DNA from 4 places in the Streptomyces sp. NPDC091682 genome. Region 1 is predicted to be linked to each of the others. Evidence: riboswitches for the same ligand, from Rfam matches in the RefSeq annotation. Region 1 holds a riboswitch; each other region holds the start of a gene.

What was found. Region 1 has a riboswitch for cobalamin ahead of ACIQK6_RS04610 (CoA-acylating methylmalonate-semialdehyde dehydrogenase). Riboswitches for the same ligand answer to the same signal wherever they lie in the genome.
Region 2: another riboswitch for cobalamin. It lies ahead of cobN (cobaltochelatase subunit CobN); the one in region 1 lies ahead of ACIQK6_RS04610 (CoA-acylating methylmalonate-semialdehyde dehydrogenase).
Region 3: another riboswitch for cobalamin. It lies ahead of ACIQK6_RS13200 (cobalamin biosynthesis protein); the one in region 1 lies ahead of ACIQK6_RS04610 (CoA-acylating methylmalonate-semialdehyde dehydrogenase).
Region 4: another riboswitch for cobalamin. It lies ahead of ACIQK6_RS22870 (ribonucleoside-diphosphate reductase subunit alpha); the one in region 1 lies ahead of ACIQK6_RS04610 (CoA-acylating methylmalonate-semialdehyde dehydrogenase).

The regions. Positions count from the first base shown of each region.
Region 1 is NZ_JBIVTH010000002.1:40,830-44,129, reverse strand. Features, by position in the region: gene ACIQK6_RS04615 (acyl-CoA dehydrogenase family protein) at 1-197, opposite strand, end outside; gene ACIQK6_RS04610 (CoA-acylating methylmalonate-semialdehyde dehydrogenase) at 194-1,693, opposite strand; cobalamin riboswitch at 1,898-2,083, opposite strand; gene ACIQK6_RS04605 (short-chain fatty acyl-CoA regulator family protein) at 2,172-3,300, opposite strand, start outside.
Region 2 is NZ_JBIVTH010000003.1:233,468-236,767, forward strand. Features, by position in the region: gene ACIQK6_RS09105 (cobalamin biosynthesis protein CobG) at 1-1,114, opposite strand, end outside; cobalamin riboswitch at 1,395-1,557, shown strand; gene cobN (cobaltochelatase subunit CobN) at 1,593-3,300, shown strand, end outside.
Region 3 is NZ_JBIVTH010000005.1:39,676-42,975, forward strand. Features, by position in the region: gene ACIQK6_RS13190 (anion permease) at 1-1,144, shown strand, start outside; gene ACIQK6_RS13195 (hypothetical protein) at 1,187-1,408, shown strand; cobalamin riboswitch at 1,528-1,675, shown strand; gene ACIQK6_RS13200 (cobalamin biosynthesis protein) at 1,711-2,667, shown strand; gene ACIQK6_RS13205 (cobyric acid synthase) at 2,664-3,300, shown strand, end outside.
Region 4 is NZ_JBIVTH010000010.1:54-3,353, forward strand. Features, by position in the region: gene ACIQK6_RS22860 (Uma2 family endonuclease) at 66-650, opposite strand; gene ACIQK6_RS22865 (GNAT family N-acetyltransferase) at 729-1,226, shown strand; cobalamin riboswitch at 1,271-1,400, shown strand; gene ACIQK6_RS22870 (ribonucleoside-diphosphate reductase subunit alpha) at 1,543-3,300, shown strand, end outside.

The sequences.
Region 1 (3,300 bases):
CCGCTGCCGCCGTGCTCCTCGCGGACGTAGACGCCGCCGAGCCCGAGGTCCGCCGCCTTGCGGATCACGTCCAGCGGGAAGTGCTTGTCCTGGTCCCAGGTGACGGCGTACGGGCCGAGCTGCTCCTGGGCGAAGTCGAGGGTGACTTCGGCGAGGGCGAGCTGATCGGGGCTGAGGGTGAGGGTCACCGGGCTCATCCCATCGTCGGGATGGTGAAGCTCGCGCCCTCCTTGGCCCCGGAGGGCCAGCGCGAGGTGACGGTCTTGGTGCGGGTGTAGAAGCGGATCGAGTCGGGGCCGTGCTGGTTCAGATCGCCGAAGCCGGACCGCTTCCAGCCGCCGAAGGTGTGATACGCCACGGGGACCGGGATCGGCACGTTGACGCCGACCATGCCGGCGCCCACCCGGCGGGTGAAGTCGCGCGCCGTGTCGCCGTCGCGCGTGAAGATCGCGACGCCGTTGCCGTACGGGTGCTCGGTGGGCAGCCGCAGGGCCTCCTCGTAATCGGCGGCCCGTACGACGGACAGCACCGGGCCGAAGATCTCCTCGCGGTAGATCCGCATCTGCGGGGTCACCCGGTCGAAGAGGGTGGCGCCGGCGAAGAAGCCGTCCTCGTGTCCGGGCAGGGTGAACCCGCGGCCGTCCACGACGAGTTCGGCGCCTTCGGTGGCTCCGATGCCGACGTAGCGGTTCACCCGGTCGAGGGCGTCCCGGCTGACCAGCGGCCCGAAATCGGCCTCGGGGTCGTCGGAGCGGCCCACCCGCAGGGTGGCGATCCGTTCCTTCAACTTTCCGACCAGGGCGTTCGCGGTCTCCTCGCCGACGGGGACGGCGACGGCGATGGCCATGCAGCGCTCGCCCGCGGAGCCGTAGCCGGCGCCGATGAGGGCCTCCACGGCCTGGTCGAGATCGGCGTCGGGCATCACGATCATGTGGTTCTTGGCGCCGCCGAAGCACTGGGCGCGCTTGCCGTGGGCCGCGGCGGTGGCGTAGATGTGCGCGGCGATCGGGGTGGAGCCGACGAAGCCGAGGGCTTGCACGCGCGGGTCTTCCAGGAGGGTGTCGACGGCTTCCTTGCCGCCGTTGACCACATTGAGCACGCCGGGCGGCAGCCCGGCCTCCAGGAACAGTTCGGCGAGGCGCAGCGGTACGGAGGGGTCGCGCTCGGAGGGCTTCAGGATGAAGGAGTTGCCGCAGGCCAGGGCGGGCGCGGCTTGCCACAGGGGGATCATCGCGGGGAAGTTGAAGGGGGTGATCCCGGCGACCACGCCGAGCGGTGAGCGCAGGGAGTGCACGTCGATCCCGGTGCCCGCGTTGTCGGTGAACTCGCCCTTCAGCAGGTGCGGGACGCCGGCGGCGAACTCGACCACCTCCAGACCGCGTTGCAGGTCACCGTGGGCGTCGGCGACGGTCTTGCCGTGTTCGCAGGACAACAGCCTTGCGAGGGAGTCCCGTTCGCCCTCGACCAGCTGGAGGAAGCGCAGCAGGACGCGCGAGCGGCGCTGCGGGTTCCACTGCCCCCAGTCGGCCTGCGCCTCCTCGGCGTTCGCGATGGCGGCCTCGGTGTCGGCCCGCCCCGCGAGCGGGACGCGGGCCTGGACGGAGCCGGTGTTGGGGTCGTACACGTCGGTGAAGAGTCCGGAGGATCCGGTGGTGTGCTTGCCGCCGATGAAATGGGTGAGTTCACGGACCATGGGTGCCTGCTCTCGTCAGGTTGGATCCGGGGATGGCACGACCGACCGGCGGACGGCACCCGATCGGGTGCGCCGCTGGGGAAGGCCGTGGGACTGGGTCGAATGGGACGACCTACGAGCGTGCGAACGTGTGCGCGCGCTCCGCCGGATCACCAGGGTCGTGGGTACAAACCGGTGCCATGCGTGTCTGCTCCATCCTCGTGGACAACACGGAACATCCGCGGCCGGTATCCTGACTCCCGGATCCCCGCGTGCCGCCCGCCTTCCCGACAGACCTCGTCAGTGGCGTGTGGATGGCAGCACACTCCCCGGTCACAGTGGCGGGACCGTGCCGGTTTCTCACCGGCTTCCCTGCACCGCGGACCTTGTGCCACGAACATATAGTTGGACGTCCTAGTAAGTCCAGAGCCGCCGCCGCGCGCCTTCCGTCCGGCCGCGGCGGCCGACCTGTCGTGCCGCCCGTGGGCCTGGCGCCCGCTCAGTTCCGTGCCGGGACGTCGTTCCTGGTCACCGGGTACGGGATGAAGGTGCTGCTGTTCTCGTCGACGGCCAGCGCCCGCCCGAGCGGCGGCACGGCCCGCTGCGGACAGTCGAGGCGTTCGCAGAGGCGGCAACCCATGCCGATGGGGGTGGCGGCCGCCGCGTTGTCGAGGTCGAGTCCGTCGGCGTACACGAGCCGCGAGGCGTGCCGGATCTCGCAGCCGAGCCCGATCGCGAAGGTCTTGCCCGGCTCGCCCCAGCCGCCGCGGTGGCGGGTGACGGCCCGGGCGGTCCACAAGTAGCGCTGCCCGTCGGGCATGGCGGCCACCTGGACGTGGATGCGGCCGGGCGCGGCGAAGGCCTCGTAGACGTTCCACAGCGGGCAGGTGCCGCCCGCGCGGGAGAAGTGGAATCCGGTCGCGGACTGCCTCTTGGACATGTTCCCGGCCCGGTCCACTCGGACGAAGGAGAAGGGCACCCCGCGCAGCCTGGGCCGTTGCAGGGTGCTCAGCCGGTGGCAGACCGTCTCGTAGCCGATCCCGAAGTGGTCGGTGAGTCGCTCGATGTCGTAGCGGAACTCCTCGGCGGCCGCGTGGAAGGCGCGGTACGGGAGGATGAGCGCGCCCGCGAAGTGGTTGGCGATCCCGATCCGCGCGAGGGCGTGGACGGGGGTGCCGGGCTCGAAGTCCTCGGCGGCCAGCCGGTCCAGCTCGTCCCCGTACTCGATCAGCGCCAGCTGGGTGGCCATTCGGAACGCCTGCTGTCCCGGCCGGAGCCGGTTCGACAGGTGCAGGACCCGGGCGGCGGGGTCGTAGTGGTGCAGCCGGTCGGAGTCCGTGGCCGTCCGGATCCCGTGCCGGTCGCCGAGCCGGCGGGTCAGCGCGCGGATGACGTCCCCCGGGCGGATGCCGATCTCGACGGCCAGGTCTTCGGCGGCGACATCGGTGTCGTGGAGGTAGTTCTGCCGCCGGTAGAAGAACTCGCGGATCTCCTCGTGGGGCGAGCGAGGGCTGTCGGTGGCCACGTCCCGGCCGTCGGCGGCGTCGGCGAGGCGCTCGGCCAGGAGCTGGCTGCGCCGGCCCAGGTCCAACAGCACCGAGGCGACCGCGGGCATGCGGGTGGCCAGT
Region 2 (3,300 bases), on a different contig from region 1:
GACCGCGCGCCCGGTCGGCGACGGCCCGCGCGTCGGCGCGCACGTCCGCGCGGGACTTCGCACAACCGGGCCGGCCGGTACAGGCGGTGACGGACTCCCAGGCGCTGTCGGGGGTGATGACCAGCCCGGCGTCCTCGATGCGGGCGGCGCCGTCGGCACGGGCCCCGGGCACGATGACGCTGCGCCACGGGGTGACGCGCAGTTGGCCGCTCCCCCCGTCCGCGACCTGCGCCAGGAGGCGCCACTGCGCGGTGTCGAGCCGGCCGAGCGGGGGCAGTACGCACAGGGTGGCGCCGTCGTGCCCGCCGGCGCCGGACGGCCGGGGCGGCGCGGCGTACGGCCAGTCCACGGCGCCGACCGGCGTCGCGGCGATCCCGGCGGTATCGAGGCGCCGTGCGAACTCGGTTGCTTTCAGGGCGTGTTCGGCGGGCAGTTCGGAGACCCGCCAGGCCTGGGTACCGGCCGCGGCGGCGGCGTCGAGGAAGTACCGGGCGGCCGCAAGTGCCGCCCCGGGGGTGTCCCGGCCGGCGAGCTCCACGGCGTCGGGGGTCCGGCCGAGCCTGACCAGCGCCCGGTCGTCGGGGCGGCCGAGGACGGTCACGTCGGGGCCGAGCGCGGCCACGTCGCCGCGCCCGTCGTCGAAGGCGAACAGGAAGCGTCCGGACAGCGCGGCCGCCCAGGGGCTCGCACACAGCAGCCGGTCGAACTCCATGGCCCGGGCCAGCGCGTCGGGCCGGTCCAGGCCCTCCGGGCCCTCCGGCCCGTCCAGGCCGGACAGGGGCGTCGCCACGATGTTCCGTACCCGCTCGTGGCTCGGCGCGGGGAGCAGCCCGGCCCCGTCCAGCAGCTCCGCGAGCCCGCCGCCGCACCCGTCGGCCAGTCCGCGCAGCTGCACGTTGCCGCGCGAGGTCAGCTCCAGGTGCCCGTCCCCGAACCGGTCGGCGGCGAGCGCCAGCGCCGACGCCTGCTCCACGGTGAGCAGCCCGCCCGGCAGCCGGACCCGCGCCAGGAACCCGTCGTCCGCCGCGTGCAGCCGCAGCGCGCCCGGGCAGGCGTCACCACGCTCCCGTATGACGGGTTCGTCCCGCGATGCGGCTGAAGGGGGCTGGGGCATGGCCGCGAGCATACCCACGATTGGGTCCCCCCGACCTGTGTCCGTCACCACCCCCACCAGCGACATTCGCCCCCAGCACCGCCCAAGCCACCCTTCTGGCCCACCCGGCCCTGCCCGGCGCTGCCCACCCGGCCCTGCCCGGCCCGTCCGGCGCCACCCGGCCCGTTCAGCCCCGCCGGAGTTTGAGGCGCGGGGTCCGGGGCAGAGCCCCGGCAACGGCGCCGCACCCGCAACCAGCGGGGGCTCACCCCACCCGCCATCCCGGCGGCAGCCACCCGCCCCTAAGATGACCTTCCGGCGGACCACACGGTCCGCCGTCGCCGAGGACGGCGACATGGGAGGAAGCCCGGTGCGATTCCGGCGCGGTCCCGCCACTGTGAACCCCGCGGAGCGATCCGGCGACCGGGGTGAGTCAGGAACTCCCGCTGTCCTCAACACTGCCCGGGGCGCGGAAACCCCGAGGAAGGCCTGCCGCCGCATGATCCTGCTGCTGTCGACGTCCGACACCGATCTGCTCAGCGCCCGCGCGGCGAACACGGCGGACGGACCCGTCCCGTACCGGTTCGCGAACCCCTCCCGTCTCCCCCTCGACGACCTCCCCGGCCTCCTCGACGGGGCCGACCTGGTCGTCGTACGCCTCCTCGGCGGCCTCCGCGCCTGGCAGGACGGCCTCGACCTGCTCCTCGCCCCCGACCAGACCCGTCCGGTCGTGGTCCTGACCGGCGAGCAGGCCCCGGACGCCCAGCTCATGGAGGCCTCCACGGTCCCCATCGGCATCGCGGCCGAGGCGCACGGCTACCTCGCCCACGGCGGCCCGGCCAACCTGGAGCAGCTGGCCCGCTTCCTGTCCGACACGGTGCTGCTGACCGGCCACGGCTTCGAGCCCCCCGCCGCCGCGCCCACCTGGGGCCCGCTGGAGCGCACGCCCGGGACCACCACGGGCCCGCGGGTCGCCGTGCTGTACTACCGCGCCCACCAGATGAGCGGGAACACTTCCTTCGTGCACGCCCTGTGCGACGCGATCGAGGCCCACGACGCCCGGGCGCTGCCCCTGTACGTGTCCTCCCTGCGCTCCCCCGAGCCGGAGCTGATCGCCGCGCTGGAGTCGGCCGACGCGGTCGTCACCACCGTCCTCGCGGCCGGCGGCACCAAGCCCGCCACCGCCTCGGCGGGCGGCGACGACGAGTCCTGGGACGCGGGCGCGCTCGCCGGCCTCGGAGTGCCGATCCTGCAGGCCCTGTGCCTGACCGGGTCGCGCTCCGCCTGGGAGGAGAACGACGAGGGCCTGTCCCCGCTGGACGCCGCCACGCAGGTCGCGGTGCCCGAGTTCGACGGCCGTCTGATCACCGTCCCGTTCTCCTTCAAGGAGCTCGACGACGACGGCCTGCCCGCCTACGTGGCCGACCCCGAGCGGGCCGCCCGGGTCGCGGGCATCGCCGTGCGCCACGCCCGCCTGCGGCACATCGAACGCCGCGACAAGAAGGTCGCGCTGGTCCTCTCCGCGTACCCGACCAAGCACTCCCGCATCGGCAACGCGGTCGGCCTGGACACCCCGGCCAGCGCCGTGGAGCTGCTGCGCACCCTCATCGCCGGCGGTTACGACTTCGGGCCGACCGAGGAGATCCCGGGCCTGGTCTCGGGCGACGGCGACGAGCTGATCCGCGCCCTGATCGAGGCCGGCGGCCACGACCAGGACTGGCTGACCGAGGAGCAGCTGGCCCGCAACCCGGTCCGGATCCCGGCCGCCGACTACAAGCGCTGGTTCGCCGAGCTCCCGGCCGAGCTGCGCGACAGCGTCACCGAGCACTGGGGCGAGGCCCCGGGCAACATGTTCGTGGACCGCTCCGCGAACCCGGAGGGTGACATCGTGCTCGCGGCGCTGCGCCGCGGGAACCTCCTCATCCTGATCCAGCCGCCGCGCGGCTTCGGCGAGAACCCGATCGCGATCTACCACGACCCGGACCTGCCGCCCTCGCACCACTACCTGGCGGCGTACCGGTGGATCCAGGCGCGCGCCGAGGACGGCGGCTTCGGCGCCGACGCGATGATCCACCTGGGCAAGCACGGCAACCTGGAGTGGCTGCCGGGCAAGAACGCGGGCCTGTCCGCCGCGTGCGCGCCGGACGCCGCCCTCGGCGACCTGCCCCTCATCTACCCGTTCCTGGTCAACGACCCGGGCGAGGGCA
Region 3 (3,300 bases), on a different contig from region 1:
GTCCGCCGTGCTCAACCTCGTCGGCGCGTTCATGTCCGTGGAGGTCGCCAAGACGATCTCCAAGGGGCTCGTCAACGAGGAGGGCATCCAGCCAGAGGTGATCTTCGCCGCCCTGGTCGGAGCGATCCTCTGGAACCTCGTCACCTGGCTGGTCGGTCTTCCCTCCAGCTCCTCGCACGCCCTGATGGGTGGCCTCATCGGTGCCGCGGTCGCCTCCGCCGGCATCGGCGCGGTCAACGGCAGCGTCGTCATCACCAAGGTCCTCATCCCCGCGATCGCCGCCCCGCTGGTGGCCGGCATCGCCGCGTACCTGGCCGCCAAGGTCACGTACAAGCTGGGGAACAAGGTCGGCGAGAAGACCTCCGCCAAGGGATACCGCGCCGGCCAGATCGCCTCGGCCGGTCTCGTCTCCCTCGCGCACGGCACCAACGACGCGCAGAAGACGATGGGCATCATCACCCTGGCCCTCATCGCCGGCGGCGCGATCGCGCCCGACGCGAACCCGCCGGTCTGGGTCATCGTCTCCGCCGGTATGGCCATCGCGATGGGCACCTACCTGGGCGGCTGGCGCATCATCCGCACCATGGGCAGCGGCCTGACCGACCTGCACCCGCAGCAGGGCTTCGCCGCCCAGACCTCGGCCGCGTCCGTCATCCTCGCCTCCTCGAACCTGGGCTTCTCGCTCTCCACCACCCACTCGTGCTCCGGTGCGGTCATGGGTGCGGGCCTGGGCCGCAAGGGCGGTGTGGTCCGCTGGTCCACCGCGACCCGCATGTTCGTCGCCTGGGGCCTGACCCTGCCGGCCGCCGCGCTGGTCTCGGCCGGTGCCGAGCTGGTCATGCGCATCGGTGACGTCGGCATCGCCGCGGTCACGGTCTTCCTGGTCGGCTCCTGCCTGGCCATCTGGCTCATCTCGCGCCGCCAGGTCGTCGACCACAACAACGTCAACGAGGTGGAGCAGGCCCGCGCCGAGGAGCCGGGTGTCGTCACCACGGCGATCGCCGCGGTCACCGTCCCGCCGACCGTCGCCGCCGCCGGCACCACCACCGCCGCGGCAACGACCGCCGAGGTCACGGACGAAGCCCTCAAGGCCACCATCCCGGCCGCGACGCAGACCCCGGCGGCTCCGGCCGCCGCGGTCTGACCGAGACAGAGACACAGACCCGGACATTCAGAAAGCGGCAGTATGAAGATCGACTGGGAAGCGCTCGGCTCCGTCTTCGGGGTCAGCCTCTTCGCCACCGTCGCCCTCGTGACCCTCTTCACCCTGGGCCTGGTGGGCCTGTCCAAGCACGAGACCGCCACCGAGCAGGGCGGCACCGCCACCCTCGCCCGCAGCGGCGCGTACGCCTGCTTCGCCGTCATCGCGGCGGCCGTGGGCTACGGGATCTACCTGATCGTCGCCTGATCCGCCGCCCCGCGGCCGACCGGGCGTGAAGGCTCCCTCCGGGTTTGTCCCGGAGGGAGCTTTTCGCATCCCGTGCCCCTGCCGCGCCGCAGGTCAACGGCGAGTTGACGGGCCTTCGACGTGCGTGGTGGACTGCCGGAGCCAATACGGCGGCATGGAGAGGAAGTCCGGTGCGAATCCGGCGCGGTCCCGCCACTGTCACCGGAACCGCACGCCGTGCGTGCGTCCCGGGAGCCAGGAACTCTCGCCGCCGGACACGTCGAACCAGGGCGCGGACCCTGAGTGAGGACATACCTGCCACCATGCGTGCCGATCGCGTCTTTGCGTACGGCGCCACGGCGGGCCTGATCGGCGACCGGATCCTCGGGGATCCGCGCCGAGGGCACCCCGTGGCCGCCTTCGGACGGGCCGCCACCGCCGTCGAACGCTCCCTGTGGCGCGACGACCGCGCCCGGGGCCTCCTGCACACCCTGGTGTGCGCCGGGGGCGCGGCCGCCGTCGGAGTGCTGGGCGCCCGAGCCGTGCGCTCCCGGCCCGCGGCCGCCCGTATCGCCCTGACCGCCGCCGCCACCTGGGCCGTCGTGGGCGGCACCTCCCTGGGCCGGGAGGCCCGCGCCATCGGCGGCGCGCTCGCCGCCGGGGACGCCGAGGTGGCCCGGGAGCGGCTGCCCCACCTGTGCGGACGCGACCCGCAGGCCCTGGACGGGCAGCAGATGGCCCGCGCCGTCGTGGAGTCCGTCGCCGAGAACACCTCCGACGCGGTGGTCGGCGCCCTCGTGTGGGGCGCCGTCGCCGGAGTCCCCGGACTGCTGGCCTTCCGCGCCGTGAACACCCTGGACGCGATGGTCGGCCACAAGTCCCCCCGCTACCTGCGCTACGGCTGGGCCTCCGCCCGGCTCGACGACCTGGCCGGCTGGCCGGGAGCCCGGCTGACGGCGGTCGCCGCCGTACTGGCCGGCCCCGACCGGCGGGGCGCCGTACGGGCCTGGCGCGCGGACGCCGCCGCGCACCCGAGCCCGAACGCTGGACCCGTCGAGGCCTCCTTCGCCGGGGCGCTGGGCGTCAGACTGGGCGGCACCCTCGCGTACGGCGGCCGGGTCGAGCACCGGGCCGTACTGAACGGCGGGGCGGGGCGGCCGGTGGAGGTCGCGGACATCGAGCGTGCGGTACGGCTGTCGCGGCAGGTGACCTGGCTGGCCCTCGGCGCCTGCGTGGCCGCCCGGCTGCTCGTGACACGAGTACGAGGGGGACGCGCATGAGCGGCGCGAAGCGCGGCGGCGGTCTGCTGGTCGCGGGCACCACGTCGGACGCGGGCAAGAGCGTGGTCACGGCGGGCATCTGCCGCTGGCTGGCCAGACAGGGCGTGAAGGTCGCGCCCTTCAAGGCGCAGAACATGTCGCTGAACTCCTTCGTGACGCTGGAGGGCGCCGAGATCGGGCGCGCCCAGGCGATGCAGGCCCAGGCGGCCCGCGTGGAGCCGACGGCACTGATGAACCCGGTGCTGCTCAAGCCGGGCAGCGACCGCAGCAGTCAAGTGGTGCTGCTGGGCAAGCCGGTGGGCGAGATGAGCGCCCGCGGCTACCACGGCGGGCGCCAGGAGCAGCTGCTCGGCATCGTCACGGACTGCCTGGAGCAGTTGCGGGGCACGTATGACGCCGTGATCTGCGAGGGGGCGGGAAGCCCGGCCGAGATCAACCTGCGCCGGACCGACATCGTGAACATGGGGATCGCGCGGGCCGCGCGGTTCCCGGTGGTCGTGGTCGGGGACATCGACCGCGGCGGCGTCTTCGCGTCCTTCTTCGGGACGACGGCGCTGCTCTCCCCCGAGGACCAGTCCTTGATCGCCGGCTACGTGGTCAACAAGTTCCGCGGCGACGTGTCGCTGCTGGAGC
Region 4 (3,300 bases), on a different contig from region 1:
GGGGGGGGGGGGGGGGGGGGGGGGGGCCCCCCCCCCCCCCCGGGGGGGGGGCCCCTCGGCCGTGGTCAGCGCACCCAGTCCTTGAGGGGCTCGGTCGGGAGGGTGATGCCGACGGGGTCGGGGAGCTTGACGTCCTTGCCGAAGGGGACGGTGCGGACGGTCTCGTACCGATGCCCGTCGGGTTCACTGTGGACCGAGACCTCACAGCTGTCCCTGTCGATCAGCAGATAGACGGGAATGCCGGTCTCGGCGAAGGCCCGCGGCTTCTCGATCCGGTCACGGCGGTCGGTGTCGGAGTCGTACGAAGTGACCTCCACGACCATCAGAACAGCGTCCGGGGCAACCCACTCGCCCTGCGCCTTCATGAAGCCGCTCGGCGCCAGGACCCCATCCGGCCGGGCACGCCCATCGCGATACTGCTGCACCTGCAAACCTTGCTCGCCATAGAGGAAGAGCTCAGGACGATGCTGGATGCAGATGCGCATGAGCCACTCGATGATCAGTCCGTGGTCCCCGTCCGGCACCGCCTTAACCCCCAGCTTCCCATCGATGAATTCCAACCGCAGCCCCTCCACCTCTCTGGCGCCTATACGCGCGAGGGTCTCGAACTCCTCGGTCAGCATGTGGGGGCGGTCGGTCATCACGGTCATGCCTCGCTCACCTTCCTCGACGGTGCTGCTTCCGACGATAGCGCCGGGCGTGGACACCCGTCCTGCACACTCGACCGCATGGACATGGTGATCAGAACGGCGGTGCCCGCCGACTACGCGGAGCTGGGCGAGATCACGGCGCGGGCCTACCTCGCCGACGGGCACCTGGACTTCAACGAGGACGACGCCTACCTGAACGTGCTGCGCGACGTGGCCGGCCGGGCCGCCCGGGCCGAGGTGCTCGTCGCCGAGCGGGACGGACGGTTGCTGGGCGGTGTGACGTTCGCCGCTCCGGGCAGTCCGCTCGCCGACGTCGCGGCCCCCGACGAGGCGGAGTTCCGGATGCTCGCGGTGGCCCACGAGGCGCGCGGCCAGGGCGTCGGCGAGGCTCTGGTGCGGGCTTGCATCGAGCGGGCGCGGGCCGTGGAGGGCGTGCGCGGCCTGGCCCTGTCCACCCAGCGCAGCATGGCCGGCGCCCATCGGATCTACGCGCGCCTGGGCTTCGTACGCACTCCGGGGCGGGATTGGGCGCCGATCGAGGGCCTGACACTCCTCACTTACCGGCTCAAGCTGTAGCCACGCCGACACTACATGTGGGGGTTACCGCACAGGGCCGCCCCCACATGTATGCTCATGCCTGCTGTCGCTGCAGGGGAATCCGGTGCGAATCCGGAACTGTCCCGCAACGGTATGAAGTGTCCGGCTACCGGACGCCAAGTCCGATGACCTGCCGACAGCGCGCCCGGCTCGACCGAACCGGGTGCCGATTCGTCCGGGCCTCGCGGTTGGGCCGGTGGACGCCATGCGGGGTACGCGTTCTCGTCGCGCCCGCGTGCGCCCGCTCGCGCCCCGCCCCGCCGATGACCGGGCCGAGCGAGGGAGAGCTCCCGCCGTGACCATCGCGCCTTCCGCACCGCGCGCCGAGTCCACTTCTGGCGACAACACCGAGGGCCCGGGGGCCACGCTGCTGCGTACCCTCACCGAACTGACGGCGGACCTCCCCGACACCGACCCCGGCCGGGTCGCGGCCTCCGCGCTGCGCGGCCGCAGCTCCGCGGCCGACGACGCCGAACTGCGCGGGCTGGCCACGGAGGCCGCCGCCGGTCTGATCTCGGAGGACCCGGCCTACTCCCGGCTCGCCGCCCGCCTGCTGACGCTGGCCGTGCGCGACGAGGCCGCGAGCCAGGGCTCCACCTCCTTCTCGGCCTCCGTCGAGGTCGGCCACCGCGAGGGCCTCATCGCCGACCGCACCGCCGAGTTCGTCCGCACCCACGCGGCCCGGCTCGACTCGCTCGTCGAGCTGACCCTCGCCGAGGGCGCCGACGACCGCTTCGGCTTCTTCGGTCTGCGCACCCTGCACAGCCGCTACCTGCTGCGCCACCCGATCACCCGTCAGGTCATCGAGACCCCGCAGTACTTCATGCTGCGCGTGGCCTGCGGCCTGGCCGCCGACGAGAGCGTCCAGGCAGTGGAGGAAGTGGCCTCGCTGTACCGGCTGATGAGCCGCCTGGACTACCTGCCGTCCTCCCCCACGCTCTTCAACTCCGGCACCCGGCACCCGCAGATGTCCTCCTGCTACCTGCTGGACTCCCCGCTGGACGAGCTCGACTCGATCTACGACCGCTACCACCAGGTCGCGCGCCTGTCCAAGCACGCCGGCGGCATCGGCCTCTCGTACTCCCGCATCCGCGCCCGCGGTTCGCTGATCCGCGGCACCAACGGCCACTCCAACGGCATCGTGCCGTTCCTGAAGACCCTCGACGCCTCCGTCGCCGCCGTGAACCAGGGTGGCCGCCGCAAGGGCGCCGCCGCCGTCTACCTGGAGACCTGGCACGCGGACATCGAGGAGTTCCTGGAGCTCCGCGACAACACCGGTGAGGACCAGCGCCGCACCCACAACCTGAACCTGGCCCACTGGGTGCCGGACGAGTTCATGCGCCGCGTGAACGCAGACGCCGAGTGGTCGCTGTTCTCCCCGGCCGACGTGCCCGAGCTGGTCGACCTGTGGGGCGACGAGTTCGACGCCGCCTACCGCAAGGCCGAGGCGGACGGCCTGGCCCGCAAGACCATGCCGGCGCGCGACCTGTACGGCCGGATGATGCGCACCCTCGCGCAGACCGGCCAGGGCTGGATGACCTTCAAGGACGCCTCCAACCGCACGGCGAACCAGACGGCCGAGCCGGGCACCGTCGTGCACTCCTCGAACCTGTGCACCGAAATCATCGAGGTCACCAACGACGGCGAGACGGCCGTCTGCAACCTCGGTTCGGTCAACCTGGGCGCGTTCGTCGTGGACGGCGAGATCGACTGGGAGCGGATCGACGAGACCGTCCGCACGGCCGTCACCTTCCTCGACCGCGTCGTGGACATCAACTTCTACCCGACCGAGCAGGCCGGCCGCTCCAACGCCCGCTGGCGCCCGGTGGGCCTGGGCGCGATGGGCCTCCAGGACGTCTTCTTCAAGCTGAAGCTGCCCTTCGACTCTCCCGAGGCGAAGGCCCTGTCCACCAAGCTCTCCGAGCGCATCATGCTGGCCGCCTACGAGGCCTCCTGCGACCTCGCCGAGCGCAGCGGCCCGCTCCCGGCCTGGGAGCAGACCCGTACCGCCCGCGGTGTCCTGCACCCCGACCACTACGACGTCGAGCTGAAC